One region of the Brevibacillus antibioticus genome, then DNA from elsewhere that is predicted to be linked to it. Evidence: riboswitches for the same ligand, from Rfam matches in the RefSeq annotation. Region 1 holds a riboswitch; each other region holds the start of a gene.
The links. A riboswitch is a leader RNA that binds a small molecule or an ion and turns the genes downstream of it on or off. The one in region 1 is predicted to bind cyclic di-GMP.
Positions count from the first base shown of each region.

Region 2: it holds a riboswitch for cyclic di-GMP, as region 1 does, so the genes downstream of both, E8L90_RS17400 (GNAT family N-acetyltransferase) here and E8L90_RS24875 (methyl-accepting chemotaxis protein) in region 1, are expected to answer to the same signal.
Region 3: it holds a riboswitch for cyclic di-GMP, as region 1 does, so the genes downstream of both, yfmT (benzaldehyde dehydrogenase) here and E8L90_RS24875 (methyl-accepting chemotaxis protein) in region 1, are expected to answer to the same signal.
Region 4: it holds a riboswitch for cyclic di-GMP, as region 1 does, so the genes downstream of both, E8L90_RS26305 (DUF5317 domain-containing protein) here and E8L90_RS24875 (methyl-accepting chemotaxis protein) in region 1, are expected to answer to the same signal.

Region 1 covers NZ_SZNK01000001.1:5,137,278-5,144,703, forward strand. The annotation lists gene E8L90_RS24855 (hypothetical protein) at 1-402, opposite strand, end outside; gene E8L90_RS24865 (leucine-rich repeat domain-containing protein) at 851-1,690, opposite strand; gene E8L90_RS24870 (formate--tetrahydrofolate ligase) at 1,945-3,573, shown strand; cyclic di-GMP riboswitch class I at 3,710-3,809, shown strand; gene E8L90_RS24875 (methyl-accepting chemotaxis protein) at 3,882-5,855, shown strand; gene E8L90_RS24880 (transporter substrate-binding domain-containing protein) at 5,972-6,829, shown strand; gene cshA (degradosome RNA helicase CshA) at 7,082-7,426, shown strand, end outside.
Region 2 covers NZ_SZNK01000001.1:3,699,882-3,707,307, forward strand. The annotation lists partial or broken gene E8L90_RS17375 (DNA alkylation repair protein) at 1-58, opposite strand, end outside; gene E8L90_RS17380 (hypothetical protein) at 182-367, opposite strand; gene E8L90_RS17385 (DNA alkylation repair protein) at 501-1,340, shown strand; gene E8L90_RS17390 (Crp/Fnr family transcriptional regulator) at 1,340-2,017, shown strand; gene E8L90_RS17395 (peroxiredoxin-like family protein) at 2,102-2,764, shown strand; cyclic di-GMP riboswitch class I at 2,935-3,018, shown strand; gene E8L90_RS17400 (GNAT family N-acetyltransferase) at 3,213-3,767, shown strand; gene E8L90_RS17405 (methyl-accepting chemotaxis protein) at 3,771-5,243, shown strand; gene E8L90_RS17410 (alpha/beta fold hydrolase) at 5,357-6,409, shown strand; gene E8L90_RS17415 (MFS transporter) at 6,570-7,426, opposite strand, start outside.
Region 3 covers NZ_SZNK01000001.1:315,088-322,513, reverse strand. The annotation lists gene E8L90_RS01475 (hypothetical protein) at 1-667, opposite strand, end outside; gene E8L90_RS30555 (M14 family metallopeptidase) at 1,232-1,405, shown strand; gene E8L90_RS30550 (M14 family metallopeptidase) at 1,377-1,652, shown strand; gene E8L90_RS30545 (hypothetical protein) at 1,649-1,978, shown strand; gene E8L90_RS30540 (hypothetical protein) at 2,039-2,188, shown strand; gene E8L90_RS01465 (methyl-accepting chemotaxis protein) at 2,260-3,141, opposite strand; gene yfmT (benzaldehyde dehydrogenase) at 3,172-4,629, opposite strand; cyclic di-GMP riboswitch class I at 4,715-4,800, opposite strand; gene E8L90_RS01455 (methyl-accepting chemotaxis protein) at 4,975-5,910, opposite strand; gene E8L90_RS01450 (hypothetical protein) at 5,935-6,690, opposite strand; gene E8L90_RS01445 (RsmF rRNA methyltransferase first C-terminal domain-containing protein) at 6,776-7,426, shown strand, end outside.
Region 4 covers NZ_SZNK01000001.1:5,447,838-5,455,263, reverse strand. The annotation lists gene E8L90_RS26320 (argininosuccinate synthase) at 1-900, opposite strand, end outside; gene E8L90_RS26315 (histidine phosphatase family protein) at 1,187-1,726, shown strand; gene E8L90_RS26310 (HD-GYP domain-containing protein) at 1,755-3,089, opposite strand; gene E8L90_RS26305 (DUF5317 domain-containing protein) at 3,073-3,624, opposite strand; cyclic di-GMP riboswitch class II at 3,884-3,965, opposite strand; gene argF (ornithine carbamoyltransferase) at 4,058-5,029, opposite strand; gene carB (carbamoyl-phosphate synthase (glutamine-hydrolyzing) large subunit) at 4,974-7,426, opposite strand, start outside.

The DNA of each region.
Region 1 (7,426 bases):
ATCGAATGACCTTTGACGAAAAGTGCTTCCTTCGGTTACGAACGGAATACTTATAACCTCGTTATTCGCTTTATAAACAAATTGCTTTCCTTCTACAGCAGCTTCTCTGGAAATGAACTGTTTAACTTTTTCGGTCTCACCTTTCATCATGGCTCGAAACATTTCTCTTGTCTGTAGATCAACGATATCTCGAATTTGGTAGATTTGAGCGTTAGTTTCGTTTTTTTGTTTTTCCTTAACCAAAGAGGCTTCAAGTTCTTTATTTGTGTTTTTTAATTGGGCTATCTCAGCTTGTAACTTTTCAATCTCAGCTTGAGATGTTTTTACGGTACTGTCATTAGAACAAGCTACCATTCCTAAAGCCATTAGGATAAACAGGCTCAGAACTAATCTCTTTTTCATTTCTAAACCTCCAATGATTCCACCTATGGTATTGAAGTTAAGATCAATCCAAACACATAACTATCATACGTCAAATTTACCACTATTTTATATAATCCATATATTGGAGTAGTTATAGTTTCTATAACACAAATCCAAAAAATCAGACCAAGCGTACTATCGTTCCTTGGTTTTCTAGAACGCAATTAAAAATGTAATTTTCATGGAAAAGCGGTTGCCTTTTTCCTGGTTTATTTACCTAGTATGTTGGGACGGTGAAAATTATGAAAGATGAATTACTGATAGAAGAGTGTAGGAGAATTTTAAGAAGGATCGCATGGCGACTACAGTATAGAACACGGAAGATTTCCAACGGAGAGCTTCACTACAACTATTACACGAAATAAAGAAAACTCTTTGTCTAAGAGGGATTGAGGCTGTCGTGGAAGTTGGCAGCCTCTTTTTTAACCTAATTTCCATCATTAATTTCATTTCCATTTTCAGCGACTTTAATGTCTTTTTTCAACAAAGCTAAGTCGCTAATGCTTTTTCGATCAACTAGCAGAATTGATAATTCATCAAGACTGAGTAACGGTTTTATAGAAGTTACCTTTGTGCCTCTTATATCTAAATAATTTAATTTAGTTACAGACTGAATAGATGTAATGTCTGTGATGGGAGCATTCATCATTTGTAAACGTTCCAAATTCGGTAGTTCTTTTACAAAATCCATCGAGTCAATAGGATTATTTGATACATCTAAGAAAGTGAGATGGGGTAGTTTAATCGATGATAAAGCAGTTATTTTATTATTTCGAATGGTTAAGTGCTGAAGAGATTTACTATTCTCAAGCATTTTCAAATCGGATAAATCTCCCTCATTCAGTGAGAGGCTTATTAGTTTACTGTTATTTAAAATAGGTAGCTGAGCTTCCTGAAAACCAGTGATTGAAAGATATTCAAGTTCACTCAAATCCTTTAGAAATAGATAATCTTTAACATTGATTCTATTCAAAGATAGCGTTTTAAGGTTTTTCATTTTAGATAGGACAGCTAAATCAATGGGTGCATCTCTTTGTTCAAGAGGAATATTGTCTATATCTAATGTGAGTTCTTCGCTATTAAATAAATCCTCCATTTTGATGTCCTGCTTTTGCTTATTCAGTGATTTAGATAAAGATTCTAATAATAACGGGGAGACACTCTCCGCTTGGGATTGTTCTTTCGGCAATTCATTCAAATTCGTTTCGTTGGCTTCGCATCCAGTTAGTACACCTAAAATGATCAAAAGAGTTATAAGCTTTTTCAAATTCATCCCCCATTTTTCAGGACATCCTAGCGGCTAGCCTGTCATTAACTGTATGACGTTGAATTCCATAAAATGGTTTCCGGATTTTTCATTGGATCTGACAACCTGATACGCTATGCATTCTGAACGTTTGTCGGAATGTGGGCTTTTTCTTTTGCGTAATGTGTCGAAGAGGAGAGGAGAAAGGATGATTATGCAGAATGTAGAAGATTGGTAACTGGTGCATTACATTCTGGTGTGGCAGGGAGGCAAAAATGAAGTCTATTGTTGAAATTGCCAAGAGTGCAGGTATCGAAGAACAGCATTTGGAGCTATACGGAAAATATAAAGCCAAACTATCAGATGAACTATGGGAGCAAGTGAAGAATCGTCCTGATGGCAAACTGATTCTTGTTACAGCAATGAACCCCAATCCGGCGGGAGCAGGCAAGACGCTCACGACGATTGGTCTGTCACAATCATTGAATCATCTAGGGAAGAAAACAATGGCTGCGCTTCGCGAGCCGTCCTTGGGCCCTTGCATGGGGATCAAAGGAGGCGCAACGGGAAGCGGCCAAGCACAAATTCTCCCGGCTGATGAAATTAACCTGCATTTTACAGGGGACATTCATGCGATTACAGCTGCACATAACTTGTTGGCAGCGATGATCGACAATCATATTTTCCATGGCAATCCGCGTGGGCTGAATCCAAAGAAAATCGTCTGGAAGCGAGCCATGGACATGAACGACCGCGCACTGCGAAACATCGTGGTTGGTCTGGGTGAAGGCAATGGGATGACGCGAGAGGATGGCTTCATGATTACGACAGCGTCCGAAATCATGGCGATCTTGTGCTTGAGTGAGAATCTGGCAGACTTGCGCGAGCGGTTGAACCATATCATTATTGGCTACGATTTCAATGATCAGCCTGTACGGGCAGAAGAAATCAACGCGGTCGATGCGATGTGCGTTCTTCTGAAGGAAGCGATCAAGCCCAATCTCGTACAGACAATCGAGGGAACTCCGGTCATCATTCACGGCGGACCTTTTGCCAATATCGCGCATGGGTGCAGCAGCGTGATCGGAACCAAGATGGCCTTGAAGCTGGCGGATTACGTCGTAACAGAGGCGGGATTTGGTGCGGATCTGGGAGCAGAGAAGTTTTTTGACATCAAGTGCAGAAAAGCAGGTCTGACTCCATCGGCTGCTGTCGTGGTCATTACGGTTCGCTCGTTGAAATACAACGGCGGGGTAAAAGTACCTGACCTGGCAGTGGAGAACTTGTCTGCTCTGGAAAAAGGCTTCGAAAACGTCAAGCGCCATCTGGAAAACCTCCAGAAGTTCGGTGTGCCAGCAGTGGTGGCTATCAATCATTTTGCGACGGATACGCAGGCAGAGGTCGATGCTGTCATTGCGCTGTGCCAAGCGGCTGGAGCCGAAGCGGCGCTCTCGAAAGTGTGGGCAGAAGGAGGAGCAGGCGGTGTCGAGCTGGCTGAAAAAGTGATTCGTGCAGCAGAGCAGCCTTCATCCTTCCGATTCTTGTATGAGGAAGACCTCAGCATCAAAGACAAAATTGAGACAGTCGTGAAAGAAGTATACCGTGGATCAGGGGTTGTGTTTTCGCCGCTTGCATTAAAAACGATGCAGAAGGTCGAAGAAATGGGAATGTCCCATCTGCCTGTGTGCATGGCGAAAACACCGTACTCCTTTACGGACCGTGCTGATCTGTTGGGGGCACCTGTTGACTTCACGATTCAAGTGAGTGAAGTGCGCATATCAGCAGGAGCTGGTTTTATCGTGGCACTGACCGGAAGCTTGGTTACCATGCCAGGCCTCCCGAAAAAGCCGGCGGCGGAATCGTTGTATGTCGACGAGGATGGGCAAGTGATCGGATTAAGCTAATCAAAAAGTTTGACGAAAAGTTGACAACTGTAAAAGGTTGTCAGCTTTTTTCCATTTTGAGGTTTATTATCGAAAGGTTATGGGAATAGAAAGGTGAGTTTGAAAAAAAGAGGATTTTCATTGAAAAAACAACAAGGAATGACAAAGGCAAACCTGCTGAAAGGCAGGGACGCAAAGCCACGGGTCTAAGGTCGAAAGTCAAAGGCTTTCGCAGCTAGGACAGCCGGGTTGCCAAACCGTAGTCATAATGGGCTGTCGGTGGGCAGTCTTTTTTTTGTTGAAAAAAGAGAAGGGAGAAGGGATTCGGTATGAAAAATAGTTTGAAGAATAAGCTAATTATCATTTTGTGCCTGCTGTTGGTTATAAGTTTGGGTACGGTTTGCGGTGCAAGCTATTGGAGTGCTTCTAATCTTTTGGCAAACAGTCTCGACAAAGAAGCTGAGCTATCAGCTAGCAATCTCTCGATTCGTATCGATGGTTTCTTTCAAGAGAAAATTGAGATTGTAAGAGCGATAGGAGGGTTGATGTCGGCAGATCAAAATGTCGAGCACGACCTGAAAATCATTCAAGAAGCCCAAAAGAAAAACCCCGAGTTTGAGACGTTCTTCTTTTCGCATGATTTAAGCGGTAAGAAAGTGATCAATTTCAAGGGTGAAGTGACCGACATCTCGGATCGTCCGCATATTAAGGAAGCTAGCAAAGGGGAAGGGAAGGTCGTTGTCTCTGAGCCAGTCATTTCGAAGCGGACAGGGAATAACATCGTGACACTGGTCGTTCCATTGATGAAGGACAATCGTCAATACGGTTACATCGGTTCTACGATTCCAATCAATGAGATCCAAAAAAAGGTGTCTGAAGAGAAATTCGGCGAATTAGGTTACGCCTTTTTAGTAAGCAAAACAGGAACATTTATTTATCATCCGAATAGCGAGTTCATTCTGAAGGAATCGATTCTCGACATGGGTATTCTTGAGCTTCAGACTGCCTTTGAAGATATCAAGCAAGGGAATCATGGAATCGCCCAATATAAATACGAGAATACAGAGCGATTTGCTTCCTATGCGCCAACCAATTTGAACTGGGGGATATACATCACTGCGCCCGTAGCGGAGCTGCATGCACCTGTCGATCAACTGTTAGTCCGATTGACGGTTATTTCCCTCATCGTATTGGCGCTTGGGGTTGTCCTCATCTATTTCTTGGCTGTACGCATGGTAAAACCAATTGAGCGTCTGAATCACGCAGTAAATGTAGTGGCGAAGGGGAACTTGAAAGAGACCGTAACGGTTGACGGAAAAGACGAAATCGCAGTTCTGTCCCGTGACTTTAACCAGACAGTATCGCACTTGAAAAATTTGATCGAAGACGTATCGCTGTCGTCTGATCAAGTACAGCGTTTTAGTCAGGAAGTATCAGAAGGCATAAAACAAGCGACGGAAAACATCAACCAAATTGGCTTGTCTATTGCGCAGATTTCTGAGGGAGCAGAGGCGCAGGCAGCCAGCTCGCAGGAAGTTGCATTATCGATGACTGACATGGCAGCAGGCATCGTGAAAATCGCGGAGACGTCTGCACATGTTTCAGAGGCTGCCCAAATAGCAACAGAGCAGGCTGAGCAAGGGACTGCTGTGGTAGAGCAGGCAGTTCTCCAGATGGGAAGCATTGGCGAGGGAACATCGAAGGCGACAGTAGCCATCGAGCAGCTCAACAATCGCTCCAAAGAAATCGAAGGCATTCTCGATACAATCAGTCAGTTGACTTCGCAAATCAATTTGCTTGCCTTGAACGCTTCGATTGAGGCAGCACGCGCGGGCGAGCATGGACGTGGGTTTGCTGTAGTTGCAGGTGAAGTGAAAAAACTGGCGAACCAATCCGAGGAATCCGCATCCAAAATCGCGATGCTGATCGGGGAAATCCAGCAGGATACTCATCACGCGGTAGAAGTTATGACCGAGGGCAACCAAAACGCACAGCAAGGTATTCAACTGGTCGAAGAGGTTCGCGAAATCTTTGGGAATATTTTGGAGTCTTCCCGGAACGTTGCCGCGCACATTTTGGAAGTATCCGCAGCATCTGAGCAAATGTCAGCAGGCTCCCAACAGGTGAGTGCTTCTGTAGATGAAATGCATACCATTGCAAAACATGCTTCACTCGACGCGCAAACAGTGGCAAAGGCAACCGAAGAGCAACTTCAAGCCATCCAGGAAATTGGACAGTCTGTCGAGCATTTGAACACAGTGGCAGAAGAATTACAGCAAGGAATCCGCAGGTTTACTGTGTAAGAGGCAGCTCAGCAGATTGTAAGTCCTCTTCTTTGAAAGGGGGGATGCCATAAAGGGATGATGGAGTTTGTTTCTACTAACTAAATTCATTACCGAACAACAGGAGGAGAAACCAGATGAAAAAATTTACAAAAACAATCTTGGCGAGCACACTCGCTGCAACTATGCTCATGACATCAGGAACAGGTGCTTTTGCCGCAACAGCGGTTAAGCCTGTCCCAACGGTAGCTGCTGAAGCTGCTAAAAAACCGCAAGCGAAGAAGTTTGAGTCTCGTTTGGACGAAATCATTGCGAGAGGCTACATCCTCGTAGGTACTCCAGGGGACTACAAACCGTTTACATATCTGAATCCAAAGACGAACGAATTTGAAGGCTACGACATCGATGCGATGAAGGAATTCGCAAAAAGTCTAGGGGTAGAGGCGCGTTTTGTTCAAACCTCTTGGCCGACACTGATGGACGATATGTTGGCAAATAAATTCGATATTGCTGTCGGAGGCGTTACGCGCAACACAGACCGCCAGAAAAAAGCACACATGAGCGATCCATATATTATGTTCGGTAAAGCTCCGCTCATCCGTGAAGTAGACAAGGACAAATACAAGAGTGTAGAAGACATCAACAAGCCAGAGGTGCGCATTGGTGTGAATCCAGGAGGCACCAACGAGAAATTCGTTCGTGAGCACCTGACAAAAGCAACCGTGACTGTTGAACAAAACAACCTCGACATTCCTGGTCTGGTAGCAAGCGGTAAGTACGATGTGATGATCACGGACACGCTGGAAGCGATTGTATATTCCAAAGCAGATTCCCGCCTGTATGCCGCTCTGACTGACAACCCGTTCACGAAGAGCGAAAAAGCGTACATGATCCAGCGTGGAGACACCATCTTCGCTAACTATCTGGATGTGTGGATGGACGAAATGAAGCTGCAAGGAAAATTTGATGAACTTTACAAAAAATGGGTAAAATAATCCGATGATAGAAAAGCAGCCCTCTCGAGGGCTGTTTTGTTGTTTTTACAAGATACGTCACTAAAAAATCAGGCAATTTGGGTATATAAGCAGTTTGCTTTTTCGAGCATTGCATGGTACGATTACAGCTATGTTCTTTAGGGTGCTACGTACAATCGGGGATAAAAGGGCATGTTCCGGATCGTAAGGAATAGTGCCCTTTTTTTTGAGAATTTTATAGATGAAGGTATTGATAAAGGAGACTGACATTCATTGGCGACTTTTAATGATTTTGGCTTACATCACTCCATTGTTAGAGCGTTGAGCAACATGGGCTTCGAAGAGGCTACGGCTATTCAGGATCAAACGGTTCCTGTAGCACTGCAAGGTCGTGACCTGATCGGTCAAGCACAAACAGGTACAGGTAAAACGGCTGCATTTGGTATTCCGCTGATTGAACGCATGGATGAAACAAGCGGAAATATTCAAGGGGTTGTATTGACCCCAACTCGTGAGTTGGCTGTTCAGGTTGCAGAAGAGATTAATAAAATTGCCCAATTTAAAAACATCTCTGCCCTGCCAATCTACGGTGGTCAAGACATCACGCGTCAAATCAAG
Region 2 (7,426 bases), 1.4 Mb from region 1:
TTTTCGTCTGTTCCGTCCCCATCGCTTCGAGCTTCTGCATAACTTCTTCCAGCGTCAATCTTGCCACCCACCCTTTTCTTCTATTAATAGGATAACCAGCAACGCTACCTCCAATACGAAAAAGCCCTCCACATTAAAGGAGAGCTTTTTCGTGTTGGAGCTTTACGCCCTTTTCCTATCCTTACGCCTGACTACGTACCTTGATATACGAAACATTTCTAACGTTGATGACAACATCATCGTACTGTAACCATCCACCGTCTTGATTAGCGACCATTTGAATGATCTCTTCCGGTTCCGTCGTTTCGACGCTAATCGTTTCACCGCCTCCGGAAAAGTAGAATTCAATCACTTTTACTTCCTTCATAAAATCCCCTCCTATTCCTTCTAGTTATCGGATGGTTGGAAATTTTTTGTTACGGGTGATTTTTATGTATACTTTTGTTGCAGCCATTCCGTTTTGAATGTCTACCATTTCTGTGAAAAGGGAGTTGTTGAAAATGCCTGATTCAGTACACACGAGAAAAGGAGCAAGTAAAGCCTCGCTCATCCCTGAGAATGTATTAGCACTCCTTCATGCTGGAGAATTAGAAAGTGTCAATTTGACTGAATGGCAGGCTGTTGATCATATTCATCTGTTACGAAGCGTTCTGCCTCATGTTCTATTAGGCGCGTATGTCTCTCCTCTAGTTGATCAATTAGAAGAAACGGGATCTACGAGCGGAATGAAAGCGATCCGTCTGATTGGACAAGAACTACTTGCGATCTTACACAAATCGGGTGAACCCATAGCTACGTCTCCTGTTTTCCTATCGTTGGCCACTCACAAGTCAGACAGTGTGCGTTGCTGGAGTGCCTATATCATTGGCTTGGACAACACATTATCAGTCGAAGAAAAACTCAGGCAAATAAGAAAGTTCGCGGCTGATCATCATTTTGGAGTGAGAGAGATTGCATGGATGGCGATTCGGGATTCTCTCGTGCATGATCTGAACCATTCCATTCAACTCCTGAGCGAATGGGTACTTGATACTGACGAGAATATACGCCGATTTGCGGTAGAAGCCACCCGCCCACGCGGCGTCTGGTGTAAGCATATTGACGCATTGAAAAATGAGCCTGCTCGCTGCGTGCCTTTGCTCACGCCATTGATGTCAGATGCATCTAAATATGTTCAAGACTCTGTAGGGAATTGGTTGAACGATGCGAGTAAATCACAACCAGACTGGGTGACGCAGCTTTGTGACAAGTGGCTAAGAATCTCGGATACAAAGGAAACGAAGAGAATTGTCACCAAAGCGAAAAGAACCATCCTGAAGACCCGAACCGAACAGAAATGATGAACCGAATCACATATTTATCCCAATTTTATTTGTTGAATTCATTATCCGAGGAAAGTTTGCGCTTAATCGATCAATTAACCTCCTTAACACCTTTCCCCAAAAATACGTGCATCCAAACACCAGAAACTTTTTCAGAGGGCTTCTACTTCATCAAACAGGGGAAAGTACGTTTATATAAAGTGAATCGGGATGGGCGACAGTTCACATTCGATATCCTCGGAGAAGGCAATGTGTTTGGAGAAGTGGATCTGCTCTCATTAGGTACGCGAGAGATGTATATAGAAACCATCGAAGACTGCCTCATTTGTAAAATGAGTAAAGCCAAATTTGAGAGCTACATAATCGAACATCCGCAACTAATGCTGAAGATCATGAAGCTCATTAGCGATAGAATGGTTTCGATCAGCCAATCAGCCGAAAATCTTGCCCTTCTCCCTTTACAAGATCGCATTATTTCCACGTTAGTAAAGCTTGCCGATCAATTTGGCAATCCTAACAGTTCGGCGTTTCAAAAAATTGACTTACCTCTTTCCCATCAAGAGCTCGCCCATTTTGTCGGGGCATCCAGGGAAGCTGTGACGGTAGCATTACGTGCATTAGCAAGAGAAGAACTGATTCAAACAAGCTTTAAATCCATTTCCATTCATCGGGACAGAATTTTGAAGAAAATGTAATCCAGTTTACATCTTTCCCTCCAAACGAAAGATATCGTATAGCTATGGCTTCTACTATTCTTTCGAAAAAGAGGGGAACGACATATGGATAAACCACATTTTCAGAGCCTGCGCGAAGAACTAGATTTTACAACCTTACAAATAGCGGACTTGCTCACTCGTGAAGTAACAGATGCATTTACAAGATCAATCGAGGAGCTGCGGACCTCTTGGCATGCAAAGGGCTTGCCGATTGGTTCGATTGCACCTGATTTCACCTTGAACGATCACATTGGCAAGACCATTGCCTTGTCGGAAGAAGTCGTAAAAGGTCCCGTCGTCCTGACATTTTTCCGTGGATCATGGTGTCCCTACTGCAATTTGGAGCTGCAAGCATACCAACAACAGGTCGATACGATAACTTCACTGGGTGCCCAATTGTTTGCCATTAGTCCACAATCTCCTGCACACTCTCTTGCAATGCAAGAGAAAAACGGACTGAGCTTTCCCGTGCTATGCGATACCAATAACCGGGTAGCAGAAAAATATAAACTCAGATTCAGATTACCTGATCATTTCCAGGATACCTACCGAACATTGGATATCGATCTCAAGCATTTTAATAGCGACGATTCCTGGACACTCCCCATACCAGCTACTTATATCCTCGACAACCAGGGCGTAATCCGATCAGCATACTTAGATCCCGATTACAAAAAACGCATGGAGCCTACTGAAGTTTTAGACATTCTACGTACCCTAACCTAACGCCTATAAGGAAGAACCAGTTGATACCACAACTGGTTCTTTGTACGTCTATCCGTTACGAGCAATTAGTTTCTTTCCCCTACCAAAACTTGACAAGGATATATCTTATGTCTTATATTTTGCATGATTATATCTTTCAAATTTCGACACTCATTTACAAATTATACTAAAAACTGCAAAGGCAAAGTCATCGAAAGGTGGCGACGCAAAACCACGGGTCTACAGTCTTTGACCATGATAGCCGGGTTGCCATCATCTTGATACCATTTTTTTGATGTTGGTAGCTTCGGTTGTTCCATTTCGATGGAACGGCCTTTTTTTGTGTTTCGTTTTTTGAAAGGAGGATGAAAGCACTTTCATTTTTGTAACAGATGGAAAAGCATAACTTTTGAGACGTCAAGCATACACAACACAGTTCAATCAGAGAAAATGATGGAGTGGAGAAGTTATGTACAAACAAGTAGAAACCGTACAAGAATTAGCTACATTTCATGAAATCAAAGAAACAGTATGGACAAGCATGGGTTTCGAGATGGAGTACGCAAAAGAAGGCTCCGCACAATTCCTCCTACTTGCCGATGATGGTGAAGCAGGTGGAACATTTGAAATGATACCCTTTTCCAAATCAAGTGCTTATATGAAATCGCTATTTCAGGATGTTGTTACAGAAGATATGAAAGTAATGGAGGTAGACAGTCTCGCTGTTTTGCCGAAATACCGTGGACAATTAGGGCAAAAAGGAATTTGCTTGATGATAGATTACGCTGAAAAGCATGGTTATACCCACGCAATCGGTGTATCAGATCCGACTTTTTTTACGTTCATTAACAAGAAGTATCATGTAAAGGCGATTCAGACCAAAGATATCGTCTTTTATAAAGGGGCCGATGCTATTCCGACCCTCTTCCATCTAAAAGATGTCTATGACAATAAGCACGATTCGAAATATTCCTGGTACAATTCGTCGTCATCCAACCAAGTAAAAGTCGAGGTAGGTGGGTAAAACATGGATAACATTGATCTATTGAGAAGAAGAAACAATTGGGTCGTAATCGTATTCGCAAGTATTATTACGGTTGTTCAGGTCTTAAACCTCTTTCTAGGCGTACCGTACGCATTCGTTCTCACTGTACTGGGTATTTTGTATGGCGTGCTGGCACCTTTTACTTACATCTCCAATCGCCCGAGCTTCCGTGAAAAAGCAGCGCCTTTCATGAAGTTTTTCAACTTCGCTGTAATCGGAATCTTCATGTTCATCATTGTTGGACTAGACCCGCATATGATCAATATCATGACCATTATGTTCTTTGTAGCAGTTATGGGAATTTATCAAGACCGACTCATCAATATTTTGACCATTGTATCGACATTAGGCATTGTCTCTTACTACTTCCTGACACAGAGAGAATTGATTTTCCATTCGACCAGCAATCTTGACCTGATGTACTTCCTGCTTACCTTCTGCTTCGTCTCTGTCACGAGCATGATGCATGCTGTATTCAATAACAAGCTGCAAAAGGAAAGTGAGCAACAAAAGCAAGAAGCGATTGCCTCGAAGGAATCGTTGCAACGTGTTCTGGATCAGATCAATGAATCACTCACCTCTATGCAAGACTATCAAGAGAATTTGAACAAGGTAACGGACGGTGTAAATGTTCGCGCTGTCGAAACCGTTGCTTCCCTGCAAGACATTATGGAGTCCTTTACGGTCCAGACCAGCAATACGGACGAGCTGCGTCGGGAAATGAGCTCGACGAATCTGCAAGTTGAGGATATGACCCGCTCTGTTACGGAGATGCATGAATACGTAGAATCGACCAAAGAAGCCACTAACGAGAGCGGTAAACGCATTGGCAACATCGGCAATGATTTTGAACGATTCATCAAGGACATCCAAGGTACGAACCAGCTGATTCAAGAGCTCAATAAAGAAACCGAATCGATTGGGAAAATCATTCAAACCATTTCCGAGATTTCTGCACAAACCAATCTTCTGGCACTCAATGCCACGATTGAAGCGTCTCGTGCAGGTGAACACGGCCGTGGATTTGCTGTCGTAGCAGATGAAGTACGGAAGCTGGCTGAATCCTCCAAGCTATCCTCAGAGTCGATTTCGAACCTGCTCATGACCATTCGCGAAAAAATGAAGCTCGTATCCGATATGATTTCTGAGTCACAGACTTCTTTTGAGAAAAATAGCGAGGGTATCCTCGAAGTACAAGAAATGTTCACCAATATGGACAACTACATGCAAAACTTCGCGGATAAAACGAAAAACCTGCAAGAGTTCATCATCCATGTTCACAGCATGATTCAGGAAGTCGGCGCAAAAGTTGAAGTCAATGCAGATATTACCGACAAGAACAAAGAGAACCTGGAAGAAGTGCTAGTTCTCGTTTCTGAGCAAAAAGACGAAGTCGTTAAGGTATCTGGCGGCTTTGAGAGAATCGAACAACAGATGCGTGGTCTCCATATGTAACCTTCCTGCAACCGCCTTTCACGGGCGGTTGTTTTCTTTTCTCATTTTGTAACCGAATAGATATATAATAGAAATATTCTGATATTAAAAGTTCGAAAGGAGGCACATCATTGATGGATGCACGAATCGAAACCAAAACGATTCAGACCGATCGACTGCTCATTTCCTATCTGACAGCAGGTGTACCGGAAGGAGAACCGCTTCTCCTCATTCACGGTAATGCATCAGCTAACTTGTTCTGGGATGATACCATTGCGGCTCTATGTGACCAGTACCGTGTGTATGCACCTGATATGCGTGGCTATGGAGCAAGTGAAGCATTGCCCCTCGATGCGACACGCGGTTTGCGAGACTGGTCGGATGACCTTTATTCGTTTATTCGGGCATTGGATTTGCCAACACCCGTCCATCTTGCCGGCTGGTCGTTGGGCGGTGGGATCGTGATGCAGTTTGCCATCGATCACCCGCAGGAAGTGCGCTCTCTGATTCTCATCGCCCCCATGTCCCCTTACGGCTTTGGCGGAACCAAGGATTTAGCTGGCACTCCGTGCTACAGTAGCTTCTCAGGCTCCGGTGGAGGAGCCGCCAACTCCGAGCTGGTCAAAAGGATTGCAGCCAAAGATATGGGCAATGAATCTCCCTCCAGTCCTCGCAATGTCATGAATCAGCTTTATTTCAAGCCGCCGTTCCAGGTTGACTCAGAGCGGGAAGACCGTTATGTGAGTGCGATAATCTCTACAAGAACGGGAGAGGGCTTTTACCCCGGTGCCTTTGAATACGTAAACGATTGGCCCGGTGTCGCTCCTGGAACGACAGGGATTACGAATGCGATTTCTCCCAAATACGTAAATTTGTCCGGTATTGTCCAAATTGAGCCGAAGTGTCCGATTTTATGGATTCGCGGTGCGGATGATGCCATTGTCTCAGATCAGTCGCTAGCTGATTTCGGTACGCTGGGCAAGCTTGGCTATGTCCCCGGATGGCCGGGCGAAGACGAATACCCCCCGCAGCCGATGGTCTCCCAAATTCGTGACGTGCTTGAACAATATCAGCGCGCTGGTGGTTCCTATCAGGAGATTGTCATGGAAAATGTGGGGCACGCTCCACACATTGAAAAGGCAGAGGAGTTTGTAGAGCTCATTCGAAAAAGGAGGAGACTGAGGTGAACTCAGCTTTCTCCCGTCTTCGTTTATCCGATGTAGCGGTTTTCTTCTTTAATGTATGAAAAAAGGCTCTCCGGGAGGAGAACCTTCATTCGATATTCGCACGTGTTCTCTGATAATCTTAATTATTCGTGTATCCCTTTAACGGATTTAGGTATGAATATTACGATTTGAAATTAGTGTCCTCATTATTTTGAAGCAAACCAACTTTGGACAGACTACCAAACATCAAAATCCCTGCACCAACTAATAACAACCCACCAGATAGGTTAAAAACAAACCGTACACCAAGTTGATCGGTTAAATAGCCAAATAGCATTGTTGCAACACCGTACAGAGCAAAATTAAGAGCATCTTGAGCTGAATAGACTTTGGGTAACACTGATTCTGGCGTAGATATTTGAACGAGGGTTCCGTGCGACACCCCCTTCAGTTGGCTAAACAAACCGAATAAAAATGATACTGTGACAGCTATCCAAGGGTTTGTCAATTGTGCGAATAACAAAATTAACCCTGACGATATAACTGCACCGATCCGCACGATTATTACGAGATTACGCTGAATACGATCTTCATACTTAAATCCAAGCATCCCACCGAGTAATAGCCCCGCAAAGAACAGAGAGTTGAGATAGCCCCACCATTCTTCTCCAGAACGTAGAGCATCTTCGATGAAGACATAGATAATAGCAGCAATCCACACCACATTAGCAATAGAATCAAGTAATTCCGCTATTGTGAGCGTTCGAATGGTAGGGGTTCGGAAAATATATTTGAATCCTTCCTTTGCTCCTTTGAACCGCTTTCCATCATCTGTGCTTATGTCAGTAGGCTCTGTTTCATTTGCCATGCGACGAATCAAAACCATCATTATTGATGATAATACATAAAGCCCGAATGTTAACCAGAAGATAGTGCTTGATCCAAGCCAAACTAATAGTATAGAAGAAATCGGCCAACCTCCTAGTTGAATTGTTCTATCGACAATTGATAAGAAGCTGTTGTATTTAATCAATTTAT
Region 3 (7,426 bases), 4.8 Mb from region 1:
ACGTTGAAGGACTTTGATAGTAATACCCATCGTACAGCCATTTTGCCTTTTCCGTAACGTCCAAGTTAAGCCAGATGCTGTCAAGCATTTTTTCTCCCCAAGGAACGAGCGGATCTCTCGAATCGAGCGCCCACATTTCACTGATAAAGCCTGCTTTCATCGGTAGCTGAAACACAAGCTCGACACCAGAAGACGTCTGTTTTACTTCAACTGGCGACGCCAATCCCGGCTTTTCTTCAATCGTGGCTCTACCCTTGTCCACGTAGACAATCGGCTTACCTAACCAAATATACCTGCCCTCCGTCTCTACAAAACCAGAGGCAAGCGGAAGGGTCTGGACTTGATCAAGCGTGACGATCTTCCAATTCGGTTTCTTCGACTCATCATAGGCTCGATAGCGGAACGTCATGTTCTGACTGTTCCCCTGAATCGGAATAGTAAAAACGTACGGCGTCATATCGCGCTGACCTGTCATTTTATGGGCCCAATACGTGGTACCGTCATGGAGTTGAAATTCTTGTTTTTGGTGAATCGCGCCATTCAGGTGATCAACCTTCTCTGTTTCTGTTGGTTTTTTCCATTCGTTTGCAAAAATATCGCTCAGAAAGAAACTACTTACCGCGATGGCCGTCAACAAAAGGAGCATTCTGCTGATTTTTTTGACCATGTCATCCCCCTGTTCTATTAAAGGAGAACCGAAAGTCCTGCTTTAAAATGAATATTTCGTAGTAATTATTGTTTTTATAATAGTCTGATGGATTAATCGTAGGTGTCGGCTTCTATTTCGCAGGAGGGAATTTATGGACAAGAAAGTACGCTACGTTGTTTCTACAGCACTCGTAATATCTCTGTTCACCAGTCCCTCAATCATCCATGCCACCCAAGCTGAACCACATTCCTCATTACGGAATAGGGCCAACCTATGTACAGCCTGCACAGATTGAGAGCTTGTTTCCAAAGCCAACGATCCAGTTTGGGACACCCCGCTTCCAAGAAGGAAAAGAAGCTTTTACATCCCAGGAAGAAACGATGGCTCACATAAGCAAATTGGCAGCAGGGAACAAGGAAATCCAGTTGCTATCCATCGGGATATCATTGGCTGGCAGTAGGAAAACTTGGCGCCGATCTCCTGGGTAAAGGAAACATTGCGATTGTTCCTCGCATCAACCCGGATGGCTCCTACCAGTTCAAACGCTACATCGCGACAGAGCTGGATGCCAACCGTGACTACATGAAGGTAGAATATCCAGAGGTACAAGCTGTCCACCAAGCCATCGATGCCTATCAACCTGATGTGGTGCTTGACGCCCACGGATACGGCGTCTCTTCCAGCCAGCTTCGCGATGTTGGAGAAAAGGACGCGATCTCTTCCTACGATGTTCTGTCTCCTCAGCGAAAAACCTGAACATCCCCTCCAGCTGCTCTTGGCAGATGTTCAAAAAGTACTCGACAAGGAGCAACTTTCTCATCACGCTTCCTATACGCTGGCAAAAGGCAAGGACGGAAAAGTGACCGCAACAGAAGGCTGCACAGAGACAAGAATCGGTCGCAATGCCTTGGGATTGAAAAACACGTTGACGTTTTTGGTGGAAACACGCGCATCGGTATTGGACGCGCCGATTTTGAACGACGTGTATACAGTCAGGCCTTGACTCACGCTGCTGTCATCCAATCAACAGCGGCCAACGCCAAAGTAATCAAGTCCGCCGTGACCCAGGCACACGCAGAAATCACGGAAAAAGGCAAAAAAGCAAACGACAACAAGGTAAGCTCCACGGATGCCTATCCTGTACTCGAGCGCGAGCGATCCACTGCCTATCTCATGCCTCCTGGCTACCATGACATTGCAGCCAAGCTGGAATTGCTCGGTGTTTCAATAATCAAGCTATCAAAAGAGACAACGATAGCAGTAGAAAGCTACACCATTTTGGAAAACAAGGTGAATACGATTTACGAGAATGGGCATTTCACCAACTAAGTGACTGCAAATGTAACAGAAACAACGAAAACCTTTCCTGCGGGTAGTTACGTGTTCAGCATGGCCCAGCCAAATGCGAGCTTCATTGTATTGGCCCTGGAACCGGAATCCGTGGACAGCTACGTCACGTTTAGCTTCTTGCCCGTTGAAAAGAGCGATGAAGTCCCGGTGTATCGCTATATGCTGGAGCAACCACTACCTACCACATAAAAGAACTAAAGGAAAAAATCCCCTCTCAAGAGTAAGACTCCTAAGAGGGGATTTTTGTTACATGTATGGGCTTACTTTATTTCAAACACTTCTTGGGCAAGCCCTGCCAGCTTTTGCGTATTGCCGCTCACTTCGACCATCGTCGCAGAAATTTCCTCCGTAGCGGCTGCCTGACTCTCCATGGTTTGATTGATCAATTCAATCGAATTTTGCAGGAGGGATATCAAAACCCGGATGGAATCCGTAGTTTGCTTAATTTTGTCTGCATTCGCCCTTGAATCCGTCGCCATATTGCGAACCTCATGCGCGACGACAGCGAACCCACGCCCTGCATCTCCTACTCGCGCAGCCTCAATACTCGCATTCAGTCCCAAAATGTTACTTTGATCAGCGATTTTTTTCACGGCGAGTGTAATTTGCTCGATCTCAGTCGTACTGTGGCTCACATCATTGGCTTGCTCTGAGATCCCCTTCATTTGCTCGTTCAAATTCCCGATCTGCAACGCCATCTCTTGTGTGGTGGCACTGACCTGCTCGACAACACTCGAGAGATTTGCGGCAATTTCATACAGCTCATTGGCTCGCTCCATACTCGAGCCAATGCCGACACCACCGATGACTTTTCCCGTGTGATCATGCAGGGGGATCGCTCGTGCGACGAGAGGAAAACCAAATAATTCCTTGGGGACCATCATCGCCTGCTTGGTGTTTCTTCGAATCGCGTTGGTGATCACATCTCCTTCCTGGAGTGGATCACCGGGCTTTACTTGCAGTGCAAATGTTTGAGCAGGCACATTGCGCAATAGCTTTTCCGTGTCGTAGACCCCAATGGTAATGTCATCGGTGAGCAAATCATTTAAATAGGGGGCAACCTTGATGAAAGCCTCGAGCAGTTCTGCGTTTTGCCCCTTTTCGGAAGCTTCTGTTTCGTTCCATTCTTCGTATCCGTTCATAACCCTCTTCACCTCTATATTTTGATGGCATTAGTACGGAAATTGGCGCTTTTTGTGCTGAACCGAAATCCATTTTAGCGTAGTAAACTCTTCTAGGCTCCATTGACCATTTAAGCGTCCCAATCCGGAATGCTTTTCACCGCCGAACGCCACAATTGGCTCGTCATTGATCGTTCCATCGTTGATATGAATCATGCCCGTCTCAATGCGCTTGGCCATCTGGGCACCTCTCTCCAGATCGCGGGTATGAATCGCCCCGGACAATCCAAATGGTGTCTCGTTCGCCATGCGAATCGCTTCTTCCTCGGAAGCAAACGACATGATGCAAACAGCCGGACCAAACAGTTCTTTGGATGCAATGGACATGTCTGTGGTCACACCTGTCAAAACAATCGGCTCGACCACGTTTCCTTTTACTTCCCCTTTCAGTGCAGGAACGGCTCCTTCGCGAATCGCTTCATCGATCGTTGCCATCAGGTTGGCGACTTGCCGTTGATTGATGAGTGGACCGATTACCGTGTCTGGATCATTTGGGTCGCCTACCTTGAGTCCAGATACTTTTTCCACATACAGATCGAGGAATTTATCGTAAACATCTTGGTGAACCAGAACCCGGTTAGCCGACATGCAAATCTGACCTTGGTGGGTAAAGCGGCTGAATACTGCTGCATTGACGGCATACGTAAGATCCGCATCCTCCAAAACAATCAGGGCACTATTGCCGCCTAGCTCCAAAATCGCCTTCTTGAAATGCTTCGCTGCCACTTGCGCGATATGACTTCCTACTTGGCTCGAGCCTGTAAACGAAAGGATGCGTGGAATGGGGTGGGAGACAAAACCATCACCAATTTCAGCAATATCCGTTACAACGACGTTGATCAAGCCTTTGGGCAGACCTACTTCTTCAAAAATTTTCGCGATGAGAGTCCCACCCGTGATTGGCGTGTGCTCATGCGGTTTGAGGACGACACCGTTGCCCGCGCCAAGAGCTGGAGCTACGGACTTCATCGACAGATAGAACGGGAAGTTGAACGGACTGATGACGCCGACAACTCCTGCGGGAATCCGATACAAGCGATTTTCCTTTCCGTCTACGGGAGAAGGGAGAATTTTTCCTTCCATGCGTACCGGGAACGTAGCCGCCTCACGAATAATATCCTTCACAAGCCCGATCTCAAAAAATGCCTTCAGTCGGGTTCCACCTAGTTCACGAATGATGATCTGAATGATTTCTTCTTCATGCTCTTCGATATAGCGAACAGCACGCTCCAACATTCGGGATTTGGTATAAGCATTCACTTCATCCCACTCTTTTTTCGCGTTGGCTGCCGCCTTGTAAGCCGCGTCGATATCCTCCAGATTTGCCATTTTAAACTCTGCGATGACTTCCCCGTTGTAAGGGTTGATATCTTGCAATGTCTTCGCGCCCAGTCCGTCGCGCCACTCCCCATTGATATACTGCTTGTCCAGTGTTTGAAGGATTGACATGCTACAACCTCTCCCTTTTGTAAAATAAATAGGCCCCTTTCGCATGAAAGGAGCCGTAAAACTAAAACAGTAAAATACACTGCTCGTTGGCAACCCGGCTGCCATCGTAACGTGTACATTAGGCCCGTGGCTTTGCGTCCCCACTTTTCAATGGGTTTGCCCATTCATAGCGAATGCTGATAGGATTTTGTCGAAAAAAGGAAGTATATGGAGAATCTTACTTCGATTATAGTACGTTATTCTTAATAGTCAAACCGAAATATGTAGAATTTTGGTGAAAAAGTGGAGAAATACCAAAAAGTCCGCATCGCTTGGATACGGACTCCTGATTCGTTTACCTTATGATCACAATAACTTTTTGACATCCTTTACGCTCGTCGCGAGCATTTGCTCTACCGCGTTGGCGTCCCTCACGTGCTTGGTCATTCCTTCATTCAGCTCATCCAGCAAGCCCTTTGCATCACTTACCTGCTGGGACACATCGTCAGCAAATCGCTTTTGATGCGCGATAATTTCCATCACACCCGACACTTCGACGTTCAGTGCCTGGAAAGCGTTCACGATCTGATCTGTCTTCCCCGCAGCATCCTTGCTGATGGAAAGTCCATTTTTGATCGCACTGCTGCTTTTTTCACTGTTGGACAATGCTTCTTTTGTTTCTTCCTGAATCTTGCCAATCAATTCTGCAATCGTCTTGGTCGAGTTCGCTGTCATCTCGGCCAGCTTCCGTACTTCATCCGCTACGACAGCAAAACCGCGGCCTTGTTCACCGGCACGTGCCGCTTCTATCGCTGCATTCAACGCGAGAAGGTTGGTCTGATTCGCAATGTCGCTGATCACCTTGACGATACTCGTAATTTCTGAAGAGCGCTCTTCCAAGCGGCTCATGGACTTGGATGTATGGACCGATTCTTTGTCGAGCAGGCTCATGACTTCTACAACGTCCGTCATAGCCTTCTTGCCTTCATCTGCACGCGCTACGGATTGTTTACAGATGTCTGTCAGGCGCTCTCCTCGAACCGACAACTGGCTCGCAGATTCATCATCCCGCTCGTTAATGGCCTGGATATTATCTACGACACCCTTCATCCTCATCACCAATCGCACCATTTGATCAGATTCGGCGTTCATCGCTTGGTTCGAAGTGAGGATCGCGCCCATCTGTTCGTAAAGACCGCGAAGCTCATGCTTCCAAGCGTCTTGCTGTCCTGTCTTTGTGGTTGTGGCTGTCGTCGCTGCTGTCTCTTTTTCTGCTAGGGCTTTGTCTTTTTTCCAAAACATCCGCTTCCCTCTCCTTTGTACCCATCAATTGTCACTTCGGCGGCTATATACGCGGGACTCGATTATTCCCGGATGTTGTTTCGCCAAGCTCAGCAAGTTTTCCAAGAAATAATAGTGACCCTCCAAGAGCTCCACGTCTTTACGCTCAAAATGCTTCACCTGCAAATACTGCTGCATTTCCAAAGCATAGCGCTCCAGTTTATCGTGAAAATCGTTGGCGCGAAGCATTTGCTCCACTTCTGGATATTCTGTTTTCAGGCGACTCAACTCGCTGTATACACGCCCGCCCTCCAGAATCATCTGGTAGGCCGTACGCTCAAGCGTAGCTGTCGTAGCTGCCTCCTGCTCCTCACGCTCCTCGCGCAAAGCTGCCAAGTACGTGATAAAATGGTAGACAGTTAAAAACAATGGTCCTAAAAATAGAATGATCCCTGCCTTGTACACATGCTGATTGGACAAATTGCTGATGAGCAGGAACAAGTGAAACAAGATCGCACCCAACCATACATAGATGATGATTTGGTGATTGATCTTCCCTGCCTTTTGGTGGCGTGAAAAGGCAAAGGTAAGTCCGAGCAGATAGAAGGCAAGCAATGTAAAGCTGGCAGAAAACAAAGCCATCTCCATATCGACCAGCCAATCTGCGTCGGCGGGTATTTCGATAAAGAATTCAAAAGCGAGCACCAGCAGTGAGAACAGCAACCCCATGATCCAAAACCGGCTTACTTCCGAGTCATTCCTCCGCCGGGAGCGGTAGCGTTTTGCACGGGATCCTTCCATAATGCTCTCACCTCATTCTCTATGATTCGCCATGATTCTATCTTTTCCTTTCACATGGGGCCAAAAACTGACATCGGAGGCTGTTATGACAAAAAAATTACCAACACCATTTACCGAGCGCATGCAAACCTTGCTCGGACACGATTATGAGGCATTCGTTTCCTCATATGATCAGCCTGTGACACATGGCTTGCGGGTCAATCCGTTGAAGGTGGGTCGTGACGATTTTTTGAAAATCTCGCCGTTTGCTGTAGAAGCAGTCCCTTGGTGCGTAAACGGTTTTCGCTACAAAGAGCCAGATCGTCCCGGCAAGCATCCTTTTCACTCCGCTGGCCTGTACTATTTGCAGGAGCCAAGCGCGATGTCCGCTGCCGAAGCACTCGGTGCACAACCTGGTGAGCGAATCCTCGACCTGTGTGCAGCACCAGGGGGGAAATCGACGCAGCTTGCAGCGTTTTTGCGTGGACAAGGAATGCTTGTGGCAAACGAAATCCATCCTGTTCGGGCAAAAGCCTTGTCAGAAAATCTGGAGCGCTGCGGCGTGACCAATGCCGTCGTGACCAACGAAACGCCAGAACGCTTACAGGAGCGATTTCCCCTGTTTTTTGACCGAATCTTAGTAGACGCTCCATGCTCTGGCGAAGGAATGTTTCGCAAGCTTCCCGAAGCAATCGAAGACTGGAGCCCTGCAAAAGTAACGGAGTGCCATGTCATGCAAGGTGATATTCTCGAGGCG
Region 4 (7,426 bases), 310 kb from region 1:
TTTGAATTGAGCGACCTCACGAGGTTGCGTCAAGAATTCCAGCTCACGGTGAGCCAAAATCAAGGTAGTCGCAGCCGGTGTCTCGTAAACTTCGCGAGATTTGATGCCCACCAAACGGTTTTCCACATGGTCGATACGGCCTACGCCATGGTTTCCAGCGATTTTGTTCAGCTTGAGGATCAGCTCAGCCAGTGGGAGCTCTTCGCCGTTCAATGCGATTGGCTTCCCTTGTACGAACGTGATTTCGATTTCTTCTGCCTCGTCTGGAGCATCCATGATCGACTTCGTCAGATCGTATGCACCTTCTGGAGGAGCTGCCCATGGATCTTCCAGAACACCACACTCACAGCTTCTGCCCCAGAGGTTTTGGTCGATGCTATATGGATTGTCCAGATCGATTGGGATCGGGATATTGTTCTTTTTCGCATATTCGATCTCTTCGTCACGCGTCCAGCCCCATTCCCGCACCGGCGCCACGATTTGGATATCCGGGTTCAGCGCTGTAAAGGAAACATCGAAACGTACCTGGTCGTTTCCTTTTCCTGTGCAACCGTGTGCGACAGCTACCGCACCTTCTTTTTCTGCGATTTCAACCAGCACGCGCGAAATCAGGTAACGCGACAGTGCAGACACCAATGGATATTTGCCTTCGTACATGGCGTTTGCCTTCAGAGCTGGCAATACGAATTCCTCTGCGAATGCATCCTTTGCATCCACTACGATTGATTTCAACGCCCCTACCTGCAATGCTTTTTTCTGTACGAAATCGAGGTCTTTCCCTTCCCCTACATCCAATGCAACTGCAATGACATCGTAGTTATACGTATCTTGCAGCCATTTAATTGCTACCGATGTATCTAAACCGCCTGAATAGGCCAACACAATTTTATCTTTTGCCATCATTCTCTCTCCCCGTTTCGAAGTTTCTCTCATGCGAGTAATTATACAAACGAACTAATAAAAATACAACTATTTTTCTTGTATATTTTTTGTGAATTCGCAGACAAAAACAGGGATGCATAAGAGGTTATACATTTCTCGCATAAAGCGCATCTTGCTTTTATGCATACTCATCATCCGTTTATGCATAAATGTTGCAAGGTTGCAAGGTTGAAAGGGAAACTTGTCCAAGATAGAGAATGAGTGAAAGGAGGAATTACAGAGAAGAAGTTCCGCTGGAGGGATTATGAAAACAATTTATTTGGTACGTCATTGTCAGGCTGCTGGCCAAGAACCCGAAGCCCTGCTTACGGAAAAGGGAGAAGTGCAAGCTCGGGAGCTTGCCACCTTCTTCACAGCCTCCCCCATTGATCGAATCATTTCGAGTCCGTATCATCGAGCGATTGCTACCATCCGGCCTCTTGCACAGGAGCGTGGCATCGTGGTTGAAGAAGACACGCGTTTGATCGAGCGCGTCCTTAGCGGAGTACCACGTGAGGATTGGTTCGAGCGATTACGCGATACGTTCGATGACCTGACGCTTGAACTCGAAGGAGGCGAATCCAGTCTCACTGCTATCAACCGGGCAAATTCGTTGCTCACTGAGATTTTGGCAGACGAGCATAAAGATATCGTCCTTGTTAGCCACGGATGCCTGCTGGCCTTGCTCATGAAATCAATGGATGACCGCTTTGGCTTTCACGATTGGGAGAAATTAAGCAATCCAGATGTATTCAAGCTTACCTGCCATTTAGAAACCAGAGAGCTCGTCCGCATCTGGTCGTAAACGAATAAAAACAGTTACAAGGGGCACCTCATCTTATTGCCTCCTGTAACTGTTTTTGTGGGATGGACTCTATACCGATAATGCTTTGCAACTCTTCGTACGGCAGTCGCTGAACGATTCTGATAAAATGCTCCGCCAATATCGGATCAAATTGGGTACCAGAGCCCCTTCTGATTTCTTGAAGCGCTTCCTCCACAGGCAAACCTTTTCGATATGGCCTGTCCGCGACCATCGCATCAAAAGCGTCTGAAATGGCTAAAATTCTCGCCATCAGTGGAATCTCATCCCCGGCTAAACCATCCGGATATCCCCTTCCATCTATTCGTTCATGATGGGAACGGATCGCAGGAAGCAATTCATTGAACATCCCTGCTTGCAAAATAATTTCGTAGCCAATGACCGTGTGCTGCTTGATCTTGTCATACTCTTCCGGGGTCAGCTTTCCTTTTTTATTGAGAATTTCGTCTTCGATGCCGATTTTTCCAATGTCGTGCAAAAGACCGCCAACATAAATTTCTTCCACTTTTGTAGCAGACAAACCAATATCCTTGGCAATTTCTCTTCCCCAGTGAGCCACTCGTTGGGAATGACCACTCGTGTAACGATCACGCGCATCAATAGAAGCCGCCATGGCAGTCAAAAACTTATGGTTGAATGTTTTGACTTCTTCCACTTTTTGTTGGAGCTTATTCATACTATCGTAATATTGATGGAATACAAAACTCATCGTGATAAAAGCAGCCATCATGGGAACTAATGTGTATAATCCATATGTCTCAAACAGCCGAGATCCGATTCCCACCATTACCATGAGCAAAAGGTATGTGAGCGTTGTTCCTTTTGCCATTTTCTGAACGGTTGTAAACCAGTTCGTCTTAAAAAAGTAAGAAATCCCTAAACCACATAGGATTATATTAATAAACCAATACGATACAGCTAAAAGTAGATCCGTTATCATCGTGGAAGCTGGTACATTGCCTATAGAGTTTTTGAAGAGATCGACAAACCAAATCGTTAGCACCAGCTGTCCAATATTTGCCAAAGCCTTTATCGGGTTGGCCCTGATTAGAAACGCCAGTATCAACGTTTCAACAACGGCCGACCAAACACCTACCCAGGCCCCAAAGAGGAGAATACCAGAAAAAATAACTGCATTGTTTAGTGTCAATATGGTGTTCAACGTCCGTATAGGAGCGAACGTAGAAAAGATGGTGAGTAATGTATACGCAAACAAAACTCCCCAATGCTCTCTTGGCTCCCAATCAGACAACGAATCATAAAAAATCACTAACGCCGCTAGTGGAAAAATCCAAGTCACCACTATTTTTTTCATTGTTGATCCAAACTCAACTTTTCGTTGCATAGTTTTTTCCTTCTCGAAGTTGTAATAGTGAGATTGGCTTATTCATTAAGCGTTGTACTAATAAAAACGCACCTAGCATAATAAAAATATCGCCTATGCTGATTACCCTTGGAATAATGGAAGGCATGTAGATGACATCTGTTAAAAACGGCAAATTTGTACTCTCAGTCAAAATACTGTGTTTAAAATTCGTCCCATTGATAACCGGAGTAAGATCGTAAGGCAGCTTTTTCGCTTGTTCCAAATCAATCGGCATTCTTCCATTGTTTGTCCAAATAGCCAATGAATTCAAAAACCAGCCCATCATGAAGATACGTATATCCTCAGATTGGCGATTGAACAATAGAAAGGCTAGTATGAATACATAAGAGATTGATACGAATATCCCTCCTGCCGGGGGATAGAGCGCTGAAAGAGCTTGTAGGGCTATACTAATAAAGAGCAGAGAGAGTTTATGAAACTTCGGAAACTCTTTAATCCTTCCTCCTCTTAATAGAGCAATTACAAACGATAAACCAATCACATCAAGTAGCATAAAGGTATTCCCCCAAAATATTAGAGAAAAACACCACTCTTGTTACAAGCGGTGTTTTATTCGTATCCAATATTACCCAATGTTGTAGTTTGCAGAAGTAGCTGCTACGATTGCTACCACCATCATAATTGCCGCGAACCATTTTTTCATTTTCTTTTCCCCCCTTCAGGCATAGTGGAGAAAGCTGGCTTCGCTACTGTCCGTGATGCAGAGGCCAAGCGACCAAGTACAGCCCCTGCTCCCCTTTCCTTTTCCATTACGGAAAAAGTTGGATTCGCTACTGGCTCCATACGGACCAAGCGACCAGATACAGTCCGTACTTCTTCGCTTCTTTCCTACCTTTATTTTACACATAAATGACAAAATTCGGCAATCATAGATTCATAGTCTATTCGATTTAATTACAAATAGTTCCATTTAACTAGAACTATGTTCATACCAGCGCCGCCAAAATCGCCTTTTGTGCGTGCAATCTATTTTCAGCCTGATCAAAAATGACAGAGCGCGATCCGTCGATGACCCCGCTTGTCACTTCTTCCCCACGATGTGCTGGCAAGCAGTGCAAGAAGAGATAATTACGATCTGCCGCTGCTACTAATTTTTCGTTCACTTGATAGTCAGCAAAAGCTTTCAAACGCACCTCATTTTCTTCCTCAAAACCCATACTAGTCCAAACGTCCGTGTATACAGCATCTGCCCCCATGACAGCCTCTATCGGATCAGTGGTCACCATCATGCTTCCACCGCTTTGTTTCGCGTACCCTCTAGCTTTTGCGACAATAGTGGCATCCATTTCGTAGCCTGCTGGAGTCGCCACCCGCACATCAAGGCCTAGCAGAGCTGCGCCCAGTACCAGTGAGTTCGCCACGTTGTTGCCGTCTCCTACATAAGCGAGCTTGACTCCCTTCAGCTTGCCTTTATGCTCCCAGATCGTCAGCAGATCAGCCAAAGCCTGACAAGGATGGTACAGATCGGTCAAGCCATTGATAATGGGGATTGACGCGTGCAGAGCAAGCTCTTCTACATAGGAGTGGGAGAAAGTGCGAATCATGATGGCATCCACGTACCGAGACAGAACTTTTGCTGTGTCGCTGATCGGCTCCCCGCGTCCGAGCTGCAGCTCTTTTCCGCTCATGAACATCCCCAGGCCACCCAACTGATGCATCCCTACTTCAAAAGAGACGCGCGTGCGGGTCGAAGCCTTGTCAAAGATCATCCCCAGCGTCTTGCCTTGCAAAGGCTGGAATGGCTGTCCCAGCTTTTGCAATTGCTTGACGTGAGCAGACAGATGGAGCAGCTCCATCAATTCTTCCCCGTTGAATTCATCAACGCGTAGGAAGTCCTTTCCTTTATGCTTTTGCAACGGCAAGTTTTGAAAGTGTTCCAATATCTTCACTGGCTGCATGCGAGCCACCTCTTTTCTTCATAATAGACTTCACGTATAACTCGAACGTATCGACAGCAAAGAACAATGGCACACCTTGTTGTACCATCCGGCTTCGCAGGGCAAATCCTGTCCGGCCCTGACGATTGCCTTTCGTCGCAGTAACGAGAGCGAAGGCCGCTTCTTCCTCTTGCAACAGCTCGATCCACGCCGCTTCATCTGCCACGATATGCTTCACGACAATTCCTTCGTTTTTCAGCCACTCGGCCGTTCCCGGAGTCGCCGCCAGATTGGCACCGTCTGCTTGAATTTGCCCAATCAACTCTCTTACGCCATCCTGCTTATCTCCATCTGCCAAAGAAATCATGACCAACTGACCTTTTTGCCAGTCGCCGTACAAATTGTCTTTGAAAGCAAAGGCTTTGCCTGCTGCCTCTTCGAAAGAATGCCCCAAGCCGAGAACTTCGCCCGTCGATTTCATCTCTGGACCTAGTACCGGGTCTACGCCGTTCAGCTTGATCGTGGAGAAAACCGGTGCCTTGACGACTGCAAACGGAATCTCTGGCAAAAGCCCTGTACCGTAGCCCATATCCAAAAGCTTTTCACCCAATTGTGCGCGAACCGCCAGTTGAACCATCGGGATGCCAGTCACTTTGCTCGTAATCGGTACGGTCCGTGAAGCACGAGGATTTACCTCCAGTACATAAACCGTTTCGCCATCAATGACGAACTGGATATTGATTAACCCGACCGCTTCCATTTCCCTCGCGATTGCTTCTGTATAGCTCGCGATTTTTTGCTTGATGTCATCCGTCAGATGAGGAGCCGGGAACAAGGCTACACTGTCGCCTGAGTGGATGCCCGCCCTCTCCACATGCTGGAAAATCCCTGGGATGATAACAGATTGTCCGTCGCATACCGCATCTACTTCTGCTTCCTTGCCTGGAACGTATTTATCCACGAGGAGCGGGAAAAACATGCTCATGTCCGGATGGTTCAACCAGTCTTGAATGGTAGCTCGCAGCTCGTCGATATTGTGGACAACTACCATACCTTGCCCGCCGATGACGTACGAGGGTCGCATCAAAACAGGGAAGCCGATTTCCTCCGCTATCGCGGTCGCATCCTCCAAGGACGATACTCCTTTACCGGGGATATGCGGAATGTCCAGCTTGCGTAGCATCGCGTAGAACAGCTCGCGGTCCTCCGCACGTTCGATGGCTGTAAGTGACGTACCCATTACGTTTTGCCCCGCGCGCTCCAGCTTGGCTGCCAGATTAATCGCGGTTTGACCACCGAACTGAATCATGACGCCCTCAACCTGTTCACGTTCTGCGATATGCAGCACGTCTTCTACGTGAAGCGGTTCAAAATAAAGATGGTCGGCAGTTTCATAGTCAGTGCTGACCGTCTCTGGGTTGTTGTTCACAACGACTGCCGCAATACCGCTTGCCTGAAGTGCTTTGGCTGCATGCACAGAGCAATAGTCAAATTCGATTCCCTGACCAATGCGTATAGGACCTGAGCCAAGTACCAGAACTTTGCGGCCAGACAGTGACTCGACCTCATCTATTCCTTGCCAATCCGAATAGTAGTAAGGGGTTTGGGCATCAAATTCTGCTGCACAAGTGTCCACGATTTTATAAGTAGGCGTAATGCCCAATTCTTGACGAAGTGATTTGATTTGGTCAGGTGTGGCACCCACCAGTGAAGCAATGGTTTCATCGGCAAACCCGCGACGTTTTGCTTCTGACAACAGCTCTGGGGTCAATGTTTTGCTATGGTGGCAAGATAGCTCTACTTCCAAGTCCACGATTTTACGCAAGCTCCGCAAGAAAAACGGATCGACACCAGTCAGACTGTGCAGCTCACTTTCTGTAAAACCTTTGCGGATCGCCTCGGCAAAAACAAACAGTCTGATATCTGTCGCTTCCTGCAAGGAATGGGCAAGCTCCTCACGCGTCCAAGATGCCAGCTCTGGTCGAGTCAAATGTGTGCAGCCTTGTTCCAGGGAACGCACTGCCTTCAAAAGTCCTGCTTCCAGATTGCGGGCGATCGACATGACCTCACCAGTCGCTTTCATTTGCGTCCCCAGCTTGCGGTCTGCCAGCGGGAATTTGTCAAACGGGAAGCGCGGGATTTTGACAACGATGTAGTCCAGCGTTGGTTCAAAGCTAGCGTACGTATAGCCCGTGATTGGATTGAGCACCTCATCCAGTCCGTAGCCCAATGCGAGCTTGGCAGCGATCCGCGCGATTGGATAACCTGTTGCTTTGGACGCCAACGCACTGGAACGACTGACGCGAGGATTTACTTCGATCAGCACGTACCGATCGGAATTCGGATCAAGCGCAAATTGAATATTGCAACCGCCTACTACTCCTAGTGAACGAATCACTTTCGTTGATACGCTGCGCA